One region of the Streptomyces alboniger genome, then DNA from elsewhere that is predicted to be linked to it. Evidence: riboswitches for the same ligand, from Rfam matches in the RefSeq annotation. Region 1 holds a riboswitch; each other region holds the start of a gene.
What was found. Region 1 has a riboswitch for cobalamin ahead of CP975_RS09660 (ABC transporter substrate-binding protein). Riboswitches for the same ligand answer to the same signal wherever they lie in the genome.
Positions count from the first base shown of each region.

Region 1 (3,598 bases):
ACGGCCGCGGCGAGCGCCCCCGCGACGCCGGTGACGGCCAGCTTGTTCTTCCGTCGTACTGCCGTGCGTGCCGTACCTGTCGTGCTTGGCGTGTCTGCCGTGTCTGCCGTGTCTGCCATGTGCGCCTTGTCCCGCCGTTTCTGAGAGCGATGCGCGGCCCCGTCCGGAGCGGCGCGCAATGCTAAGCGGCGGGACGGCCGTTTCCCATGATCGAAGTCACCGGGGGCGGGGTGCATGCGGCGGGGGAGAGGGGGTAGCGGAGGGGGACGCCGGGTGGCGAATCCACCCCCGCGCAGTCGCATACGTACACGCATACTGGAAGACGTGGGCTCCTCCGAGTTCGTCCGAGCCGCCCCCCGCCTGGAGGGCATCGTGTCCGCGGTCGGCTACCGCACCGCGGACCGGCGGCCCGCCCTGCACCGGGGCCTGCCCTCGCCGTATCTGACGGTGATCTTCTCGCTCGACGGGCCCATCGCCAGCGGCCGCACCCCCGGCCAGGCGACCGGCACGGACGCGGTCCGCACCGACATCATCGTGGGCGGCCTGCACCAGAGCCCCGCGTACGTCGTCCAGGCCGAGCGCCAGGCGGGCATCCAGCTCGCCGTGCACCCGCTTGCCGCCCGCACTCTCCTCGGCCTGCCCGCGGCCGCGCTGACCGGGCAGCTCGTCACGGGCGGCACGGACGTGTTCGGTGACCGCGCCGCCGAGGTGCGCGAAAGACTGTGCGAGCTGGACCGCTGGGAGGACCGTTTCGCCCTCCTCTCCGGCTACCTGCGGCAGCGCGCCGCCACCGACAGCGCCGCCGGCTCCGTACGCCCCGAGGTCGCCGAGGCCTGGGCGTGGCTGGCCCGGCACCGCGGCGCGGGCACCCTCGGCGGCCTGTCCCGGCACGTGGCGCTCAGCGAACGCCGCCTGACCGCCCTCTTCCGTGCCGAGACCGGGCTGAGCCCCAAGCAGGCCGCACGCCTCATGCGCTTCCAGCACGCCAAGGCGGCGGTGGTCCGGGCCGTCGCGGCGGGCGGCCCGCCCGACCTCGCCCGGGTCGCCGCCGACACCGGCTACTACGACCACTCCCACCTCGTACGGGACTTCCAGCAGTACACAGAGGCGAGCCCCACCCGGTGGCTGGCCGAGGAGTGCCGGAATATCCAAGCCGGGGCGCATGGAGGAGGCGAAGAGTGGGAGACATGAACACCACACCCGACACCACAGCGAAGCAGCACCACGACTCAGAGCGGCACCACGACGCGGAGCAGCAGCTCCACACCCCCGCTCCCGCCATCTGGCCGGCCCTCCAGGCCCAGGACGCCCCCGCACTGATCGACTTCCTCGTCGACACCGTCGGCTTCCTGCGCACGGCCGTCTACGAGGACGGTGGCCGCGTCGCCCACGCCCAGCTGGACTGGCCCGAGGGCGGCGGCATCATGCTCGGCTCCTACGACCCTGACGCGCCCGGCGAGGAGTGCGGGAAGCCGGGCACCTCCGGCGCCTATGTCGTCACCGACCAGGTGGACTCCCTGTACGCCCGCCTCACCGGGGCCGGCGTGAAGATCGTCAACGAGATCGAGGACAAGCCGTACGGCAGTCGCGAGTTCGGCATCGCGGACCCCGAGGGAAATCGCTGGTTCTTCGGCACCTACCGGGGCGACCCCAGGCCCGGAGCCGCCTCTTGAAGGCGCGTGATAACTTGCGCAAGCCAGTCAAACCCATACCTGGGTCAGGGAATCCGGTGGAAATCCGGAACTGACGCGCAGCGGTGAGGGGGACGGGCGGGGCCACGGCCACTGGGTGTCTGCCGACACCTGGGAAGGCGCCCCGTCCGGCCGATCCCGAGTCCGAAGACCTGCTGGCGCCTCCGCCCGCACACCGGGCGGCGGAGGTTGTGCCGCAGACCAGGCTCCGCGTATGAGCCGTGAGACTCAAGGGATCGCGTGTCCTCGAAAGCCCGTACAACCGCCCTGCGCTGTGCCGGAACTCTGACGGCCGCCATGCTCGCGCTCACCGCGTGCGGCGACGGTTCCGCGTCGAACCCGTCGGGCAAGAGCGCCGACGGCTATCCGGTCACGGTCGCCTCCTGCGGCAAGGAGGCGAAGGTCGCCGCCCCGCCCCGGCGCGCGGTCTCGCTCGACCAGGGCTCCACGGAGATCCTCCTCTCCCTCGGCCTCGCCGACCGCATGGTCGGCACGGGCACCTGGACCGACCCGGTCCTGAAGAACCTGGAGAAGGACAACGCCAAGGTGGAGCGGCTCGCCGACCGCTACCCCTCCCTGGAGAAGGTCCTCGCCAAGGAACCGGACTTCGTCAGCGCCTCCTTCCTCTACACCGTCGGCAAGGGCGGCGTCGCCGACCGTACGAAGTTCACCGAACTCGGCGTGCCCGTCTACGTCTCGCCCACCGACTGCGCGGGCAAGGACAACGACGGCGGCGGCGACGGCAAGCGCGTCAAGACCCTCACCATGGACACCGTCTACGGCGAGGTGCGGGACCTGGCGAAGGTGTTCGACGTCGAGAAGCGCGGCGAGAGGCTCGTCGCCGACCTGAAGGACCGCGTCACGAAGGCCACGAAGGACATCAAGGCCTCCGACACGACCCTCCTGTACTGGTTCGCCAACTCCGACGCCCCGTACATGGCGGGCTGCTGCGGCGCCCCCGGCATCATCACCCGCGAACTCGGCGCGAAGAACGTCTTCGACGACACCCGCGAGGAGTGGCCCCAGATCAACTGGGAGACCGTCGCCGACCGCGACCCCGACGTCCTCGTCATCGGCGACCTCACCCGCAGGTCGCAGTCCGCCGAGAGCGCCGCGGCGAAGATCAAGTTCCTGGAGTCCAACCCCGCGACCAAGAACCTGACCGCCGTGCGGAAGAAGCGCTACGTTCTCCTCAGCGGTCAGGCCATGAACCCCACGATCCGCACGGTCGACGGCATCGAGCAAGTGGCCGCCGGGCTGCGGAAGTTCGGGCTCGCCAGGTGAGCGTGGCCGCCCCCGCCCGGCAGGCGCTGCTGTGGCTGGCCGCGTGCGCCGCGCTCCTGCTCTCCGTGGCGGTCGCCGTCACCATCGGCCCCGCCGACATCTCGGTCCCCGACGTGTTCTCGGCGCTCGCCGCGCACCTCGGCTGGGGCGAGGCGCGGCTCACCCCCATCAGGGACGGCATCGTCTGGAACCTGCGGATGCCCCGCACCCTGCTCGCCGCGGTGTGCGGCGCGGGCCTCGCGGTCTGCGGCGCGGTCATGCAGTCGCTGCTCCGCAACCCCCTCGCCGACCCCTTCGTGCTCGGGGTGTCGTCCGGGGCGTCCACCGGGGCCGTCGCGGTCCTCGTCCTCGGCGTGGGCGGGGGAGCGCTGTCGGTCTCGGCGGGGGCCTTCGTGGGCGCGCTCCTCTCCTTCGCCCTCGTCCTGCTCCTGAGCCACACGCTCGGCGACACGACGGACCGGGTCGTGCTGTCGGGCGTGGCCGCGATGCAGCTCTTCTCCGCCCTGACCTCCTTCGTGATCCTCACGGCGGGCGACGCGGAGACCGCCAGGGGCGTGCTGTTCTGGCTGCTCGGCTCGCTCAGCGGGGCGGGCTGGACGGACGTATGGCTGTGCGCCGCGGTC
Region 1 is NZ_CP023695.1:2,188,834-2,192,431, reverse strand. Features, by position in the region: gene CP975_RS09675 (HAD family hydrolase) at 1-119, opposite strand, end outside; gene CP975_RS09670 (AraC family transcriptional regulator) at 325-1,191, shown strand; gene CP975_RS09665 (VOC family protein) at 1,188-1,673, shown strand; cobalamin riboswitch at 1,681-1,865, shown strand; gene CP975_RS09660 (ABC transporter substrate-binding protein) at 1,989-2,975, shown strand; gene CP975_RS09655 (FecCD family ABC transporter permease) at 2,978-3,598, shown strand, end outside.

Region 2 (3,598 bases), 3.1 Mb from region 1:
AGAGGTTGGAGACCTGCGGCTCGATGCACTCGTAGACACCCGCGATGGACGCGATGGTGGCGGTCGGCGCGATGGCCAGCAGCAGGGAGTTGCGCATGCCGGTCCGGGCGATGCGTTCCCGCAGCGCCGCCCACCGCTCCGGCCAGGCCGGCTCGACGTCGTAGTGGTCGGGGTGCAGCACACCGCGCGCGGTCCGGGTCTTCTCCCAGGCGGGCAGCGGGCCCTCGCGCTCGGCGAGGTCGGCAGACGCCTCGTACGCGGCGAGCATGATCCGCTCGGCGATGCGGGTGGAGAGGGCGCGCGCCTCGGGGGAGTCGAAGGGCAGCCGCAGCTGGAAGAAGACGTCCTGGAGGCCCATCGCGCCGAGGCCCACCGGGCGCCACTTGGCATTGGAGCGCCCGGCCTGCTCGGTCGGGTAGAAGTTGATGTCGACGACACGGTCGAGGAAGGTGACGGCCGTCCGGACGGTCTCGTCGAGCCGGTCCCAGGCGAGGTCGCCGTCCTCCACGAACGCGCCGAGGTTCACCGAGCCGAGGTTGCAGACCGCCGTCTCGCCGTCGTCCGTCACCTCCAGGATCTCGGTGCAGAGGTTGGAGGAGTGCACGGTGTGGCCGGGCTCCGCCGTCTGGTTGGCGGTGCGGTTGGCGGCGTCCTTGAACGTCATCCAGCCGTTGCCGGTCTGTGCGAGGGTGCGCATCATGCGGCCGTACAGATCGCGGGCCGGGATCGTCTTCTTCGCGAGCCCGGCGGCCTCGGCCCCGCGGTAGGCGGCGTCGAACTCCTCGCCCCACAGGTCCACCAGCTCGGGCACGTCGGCCGGGGAGAACAGCGACCAGTCCTGGTCGCCGGCGACCCGGCGCATGAACTCGTCCGGGATCCAGTGCGCGAGGTTGAGGTTGTGCGTGCGGCGCGCCTCCTCACCGGTGTTGTCGCGCAGCTCCAGGAACTCCTCGATGTCGGAGTGCCAGGTCTCCAGGTAGACCGCGGCGGCGCCCTTGCGCCGGCCGCCCTGGTTCACGGCGGCGACCGAGGCGTCCAGGGTCTTGAGGAACGGCACGATGCCGTTCGAGTGCCCGTTCGTGCCGCGGATCAGCGAACCCCGGGAACGGATGCGGGAGTACGAGAGTCCGATGCCGCCCGCGTGCTTGGAGAGCCGCGCGACCTGGTGGTAGCGGTCGTAGATCGAGTCCAGCTCGTCCAGCGGGGAGTCGAGGAGGTAGCAGGAGGACATCTGAGGGTGGCGGGTGCCGGAGTTGAAGAGCGTAGGCGAGGACGGCAGGTAGTCCAGGCGGCTCATCAGGCCGTACAGCGCGGCGACCTCGTCCACGGCGGCGGCGCCGTCGTCCTTGGCCAGGCCGCTCGCGACGCGCAGCATGAAGTGCTGCGGGGTCTCGATGACCTGCCGGGTGATCGGGTGGCGCAGCAGATAGCGGCTGTGCAGGGTGCGCAGGCCGAAGTACTCGAAGCGGAAGTCGGCGCCGTCGGCGTGCGCGGCGTCCACCAGCGCGTCGAGCCGGGCCGCGTGCTCGGTCACGAAGGACGCCGTGCGGTCGGCGATCAGGCCCTCGCGGTGGCCGACCGCCACGGATTCGGTGAAGGAGCGCACGCCCTGCGTGGCCGCCTCCTCGCGGATGCCGATCGACAGGAGCCGGGCCGCCAGCTTCGAGTACGCCGGGTCGTCGGAGATGAGCCCCGCGGCCGCCTCGGTCGCCAGCTCCCGCAGCTCCGACGCGTCGGCCTTGGCCGAGCGGCCGCGCAGCGCGGCGGCGGCGACCCGGCCGGGGTCGGCGTCGGGAAGGTCGACGGTGAGTTCGGTCAGGGTGCGCAGCAGCGCGGCCCCTGGGCCGTCGGTTCCTTCGCCACCCTCGGCGGTCGGCTTGGTCGCTGACGCGGGTTCGGCAGGCGCGATGGTCACGTGGGGCACTCCCTCGCTCGGCTCTGGGCCAGGGGAGGGGAGGGCACACGGGCGCACCCGGACAGGGCGGCGTACCGCGTCCACCGGCCCACTCCACGAGGCCCGGACGGTCGGCACCCGGGCCGGACGGCACGGGCGCACTGTCGGCAGGTCCTCGGACTCCGCGTACGCCAAACGCGTACACATGCACCGTTGCGGGACAGTTCCGGACTTGCACCGGATTCCCCTGCGGCGACAGCGAGCACGAGCATACATCTTGTGCCGGGCCTCTGAAGCGGGCCCACATCTTGTGTCGGCTCGCGGAGTGGTGGCTAGAGCTTCAGCGCGTACGTCAGCAGCGGCACCGTCTCGATGGGGCGCCAGTCGCGCTCCGGTGTGCGGACGAAGCCGAGGCGCTCGTACAGCCGGTGGGCGGCGTGCATCGAGGTCTGCGTGGACAGGACGAGCGCGGTACGGCCCGCTTCCTCGGCGCGCCGCACGCACTCCCGTACGAGCGTCTCTCCGGTGCCCCGGCCGCGCGCCGCGGGGGAGACGGCCAGCATGCGGATCTCCGCCTCGCCGTCGCGGGTGATGTCGGCCATCGGGCCGCCGGCCGGGACGTAGGTGACGCAGCCGAGTATCTCGCCGCCCGCCTCGGCCACCAGGACCTCGGCCGCCGCCGCGCGTCCCGCCACGTCGCGCAGCACCACGAGATAGGGGTCGTCCACCCCGAAGTCCAGGTGCCCGCCGTCGAGATAGGCCTGTGCGGTGAGGTCGCCGAGCGCCTCGTACTCCTCTGGGCGCGCGGATCTGATCGTGATCGTGAAGTCCATGGGGCGCAGTGTGCAACACGGGTACGGCAGAGGACCGCCGATTTTCCGGCGGCCCTCTGCCGTGACGGCGAGTGGGTCAGTGCCCGGCGCCCGCCGTCGCCTTCGGCAGTTCCTGGACGACGCCCGGGTCGCCCGCGTCGGCGGTGTAGTCCCCGGGAGAGGTCTCGTCGATGCCTTCCGGGGCCTTCAGCGCCTTCAGGACGAAGGTGAGGACCACGGTCACGATCACGTTCAGAACGAACGCGGTGAGGCCGATGTAACCGATCTCGCCGATGCCCGGGATCGTGTCGGACGAGCCGCCGAAGTGCTTCTGCGTCGGCGAGGCGACGCCGTACGCGGCCAGCGTGCCGTAGACCATGCCGACCGCCCAGCCCGCGAGCAGCGCCCAGCGGTGGAACCAGCGCGTGAACAGGCCGCCGACCAGCGCGGGCATGGTCTGGAGGATCCAGATGCCGCCCAGGAGCTGGAAGTTGATCGCGACGGTCTTGTCCATGGTGAGGACGAAGGCGAGCGCGCCGACCTTCACCATGAGCGAGACCAGCTTGGAGACCTTGGTCTCCTGCGCGGGCGTCGCGTCGGGCTTGATGAAGTCCTTGTAGATGTTGCGGGTGAAGAGGTTCGCGGCCGCGATCGACATGATGGCCGCCGGGACCAGCGCGCCGATGCCGATGGCCGCGAAGGCCACGCCCGTGAACCAGTCGGGGAACATGTTCTCGAACAGCTGCGGGATCGCCAGCTGGCCGTTGTCGACCTTGATCCCCGCCGCGATCGCCATGAAGCCGAGCAGCGCGAGCAGGCCGAGCATCAGCGAGTACAGCGGCAGGATCGTGGTGTTGCGGCGGATCACGTCGCGGCTCTTGGAGGAGAGCGT
Region 2 is NZ_CP023695.1:5,290,230-5,293,827, forward strand. Features, by position in the region: gene CP975_RS23755 (ribonucleoside-diphosphate reductase subunit alpha) at 1-1,915, opposite strand, end outside; cobalamin riboswitch at 2,044-2,166, opposite strand; gene CP975_RS23760 (GNAT family N-acetyltransferase) at 2,227-2,727, opposite strand; gene mctP (monocarboxylate uptake permease MctP) at 2,804-3,598, opposite strand, start outside.
Region 2: it holds a riboswitch for cobalamin, as region 1 does, so the genes downstream of both, CP975_RS23755 (ribonucleoside-diphosphate reductase subunit alpha) here and CP975_RS09660 (ABC transporter substrate-binding protein) in region 1, are expected to answer to the same signal.

Region 3 (3,598 bases), 720 kb from region 1:
CATCGAGCGGGGCGAGTCGGGGGCCTTCCCGACCAAGCACTCCTCGGCCATCAAGACGGCCCGCCTCATCCGGCCGAGCGCGTCCACGCACGTCACGGACATCGACCAGACGTCGATCGCGCTCGACCTGAAGAAGGAGAAGGGTTCCGTCACCGTGACGGTCCCGAAGAACCGGAGCCTGGTCGAGTCGGGGTGGTACATGCTCTTCGTCACGGACGACCAGGGCACCCCCAGCGAGGCCCGCTGGGTCCACGTGCCGTAGGGACAGCCCCGTAAGGGGCGTCCGGCTACCCCGCGTTCTTGCTACTCCGCGTTCTTGCTACTCCGCGTTCCTGGCGAGGCCCAATGCGTACTCGGGCCACCACTCGCCGGCCTTCGGGCCACCCCGGCACGTGCCGTCCGACTCACCCGGGCGCTTGACCCAGAGATACGCGTCGACCAGCGGATCGTCCGTCTTGGTCGTGGGCGTCTCGCCGAGCGCCCGGCCCGGCGGGTTGCACCAGGGGTCCTTGCCCTTGGTGTACGCGCCGTTGCCGTTGCGCCCGGTGTCGATGACGAACGGCTTGTTGCCGATCTTCGCCGAGAGCTTCTTGCCGAACTCCGTACTGGCCTCGGTGGTCTGGAAGTTCGAGACGTTCACCGAGAAGCCATCGGCCTGCTCGACGCCGGACCGCTTCAGGGGCTCCCAGAGCGAGTCGGGGTTCTGCCAGCCCGCGTTGCCCGCGTCCAGGTACACCTTGGTGTTCTTCAGGGACTTGAGCTTCTCGATGGCGCCCTTGAGCAGGTCGTACCGCTCCTCGTGGAACTGTTCGGGCGTGCAGTTGTCCACCATGTGGAGCACCGCGTCCGGCTCCAGGATCACCGTGGCGCGGCGGTCGCCGATGCCCTTGGCGACCTGGTCGACGAACGTCCGGTACGCGTTGCCGTCGGCCGCGCCGCCGCCCGAGTACTGGCCGCAGTCGCGGTGCGGGATGTTGTAGAGGACCAACAGGGCGTCGCGGTCGGCCTTCTGCGCGGCCTCGGTGAAGCCGCGCGCCTGGTCCTCCGCGTTCTCCGGGACGATCCACTCGGGAACCGGCTGCTCCGCGATCTTCCGGATCAGCTCGGCGTCGTCCTTCTTGCCGTCCTTCTCATAGGCGGCGACCTGCTTGGCCGCGTTCCCCTCCGGGTTGACCCAGTACGGGTCCCGGTCCTTGGGCTGCTGCTTCACCGGCTGACCCGACGTGTCGTCCTCCGCGTCACCGCCGGAGGAGGAGCACCCGGAAAGGAGCAGCGCGGCCCCCGCGAGCGCCACTCCCGTCCTCACCCCCCTGGCCGCGAAACCATGCCCGCGGCCGGTGCCTTTGCGGTACATCCACTCCCCCTTGGGTGCACTGTCCGGATGTCAATCCTGACATACGCCCACCCTGCCCACGAGGGCCGCCCGTCGTGCGGGAGGAGCTGTAGGAGAGCTGTTACCGAGAGGCGTTACCGCACGCCACGGAAGGGTAGGCGCAGGGCGTTTCGGCGAGGCCGGACCGTGTCTTCCTGAGGGCGCTCATTCGTCCTAGAGTCTGCTGTACGGCCCAAGCCCCCGGCCTTCGCAGCCACCCCCTGCACGCGGGATGGCCTGTGAACCTCCCGCGTCGGCGCCGGGTTCCTCCCGCAGCTCGTGCGCACGCGGTCGAGGAACCGGCCCGATCGGCGGCTCCTGGGGGAGCGGGCCGCCGACCGGGCCGGATGCACCGGGCCGGGCCGGTGCCGTGGACCCGCCGAGGGGTGTTGACAGCCCCCCTGACGTGCTGGGACTCTCCGGGACGACAAGTCCATACATCGAGGCGACGGTTGACAGGAACCCGGTGCGAATCCGGGGCGGTCCCGCCACTGTGACCCGTACGCGACCAGCGTGCGCGGAAGTCAGGAACTGAACCGTCGTCCTCCTGCCATGGGGCGTGGAAACCCCAGAAGGAGGCCCACCGGTATGTCCCTGCACTCCGCAGCGCCGCACACCGACACCACGGCGAGCCAGGCCGCCGTGACCCAGACCCGTGACTGGCTGATCGCGTCCGCCGCCGCGATCCTCGCGCTCGTCGCCCTGTACGCCGTGTTCTTCGACAACGGCACGCTGATCTCGGCCACCGGCGACTATCTCCACGAGTTCGCGCACGACGGCCGGCACCTCTTCGGCGCCCCGTGCCACTGACCCGGCGGACGGACATCAGCACCATGCACTCATCCCCCGTACTCCCCCTGCTCGGACGCGGTCTGGTGGCGGGAGGGGCGGCGGGCCTCGCGGCCGGCCTCTTCTCCCTGCTGCTCGCCGAGCCCCTGATGGACCGCGCGATCCGCGCCGAGGAGAAGCGCTCGGCCGCCGAGGAGCACGCCCACGGCGCGGCGCAGGCCGTCCAGCACCACGAGGAGCTGTTCAGCCGCTCCACGCAGCACGGCGGCCTGGTGGTGGCCGCGGTCGTCGCGGGGCTCGCCCTCGGCGTCCTGTTCGCCGTCGCGTACGCGGCGGTGCACCGCCGCGATCCGCGGGCGACGCCATGGCCGCGCGCGCTGGCCTTCTCCGCCGCGGCCTTCCTCGCCGTCTCCCTCCTGCCCGGCCTGCGCTACCCGGCGAACCCGCCGGGCGTCGGCGACGCGGGCACCGTCGGCAACCGCCAGGCGCTGTGGCTCGCCGCCGTCGTCATCGGCGTCCTCGGCATGTTCCTCGTACGCCAGGTGTACGTGCGTCTGGCCGCGCGCCCCGAACCGGTGCGGCACCTCGCGGTGGCCCTCACCGCGGTCGTCGTCCTCGCGGCACTGTTCCTGCTCCCCGACAACCCGGACCCGGTCCCGGTGGACGCGACGCTGCTGTGGAACTTCCGCATGCTGTCGCTCGGTTCGCACGCGCTGCTGTGGGCGGTGTTCGCGGCGGTCTTCGGCGCGCTGGGCCTGCGCGCCGCGCTCGGCCCGACGGCCGCGGCCCGCACCACGGCGCAGGCCTCTACCGCCGCACTCCCGTGAGGTACGCCGAGACGATCACGTTGGCCGTGTAGGCGCGGGCGGCCTTGTCGAAGGTGCCGCCGCAGGTGATGAGGCGCAGTTCGGCGCGGCCCTCCTCGTGGGGGCCGTACGCCTTCTTCGCGTCGAAGCGGTCGCGGGTGACGACCTGGACGTCGTCGACCGTGAACTCCGCGACCGTGCCGTCGTCGCGGCTCACGTCGACCCGCTCGCCGGGGCGCATCGCGCTGAGGTCGTAGAAGACCGCGGGCTTCGTCTCCGTGTCGACGTGGCCGACGAAGAGGGCCGCGCCCGGGGCTCCGGGGCGGGTGCCGCCGCCGTACCAGCCGACGGTGTCCGGCTGCGCGTACGGCGGTGGGTCGATCGCGCCCCCGGCGTCCAGGCCGCGGGCGGTCACGGGGGCCCTGACCTCCAGGGACGGCACGTCGACGCGGTGCGGTCGCGCGGCGCCCAACGGCTCGTGCGCGGGCGGCAGTTCGATGCCGGGGTAACGACCGACCGCCGCCGCGTCGCCGGTCGCGGGCCCGGACATGCCGCCGCGCAGCTCCGCGATCTCGGTGCCCCACAGCCCGAGGCCCGTCAGGAGGGCCACCCAGGCGACGCCGGTCAGCAG
Region 3 is NZ_CP023695.1:2,907,155-2,910,752, forward strand. Features, by position in the region: gene glxA (radical copper oxidase GlxA) at 1-262, shown strand, start outside; gene CP975_RS12745 (glycoside hydrolase family 6 protein) at 320-1,354, opposite strand; cobalamin riboswitch at 1,806-1,926, shown strand; gene CP975_RS12750 (CbtB domain-containing protein) at 1,961-2,182, shown strand; gene CP975_RS12755 (CbtA family protein) at 2,206-2,988, shown strand; gene CP975_RS12760 (class F sortase) at 2,969-3,598, opposite strand, start outside.
Region 3: it holds a riboswitch for cobalamin, as region 1 does, so the genes downstream of both, CP975_RS12750 (CbtB domain-containing protein) here and CP975_RS09660 (ABC transporter substrate-binding protein) in region 1, are expected to answer to the same signal.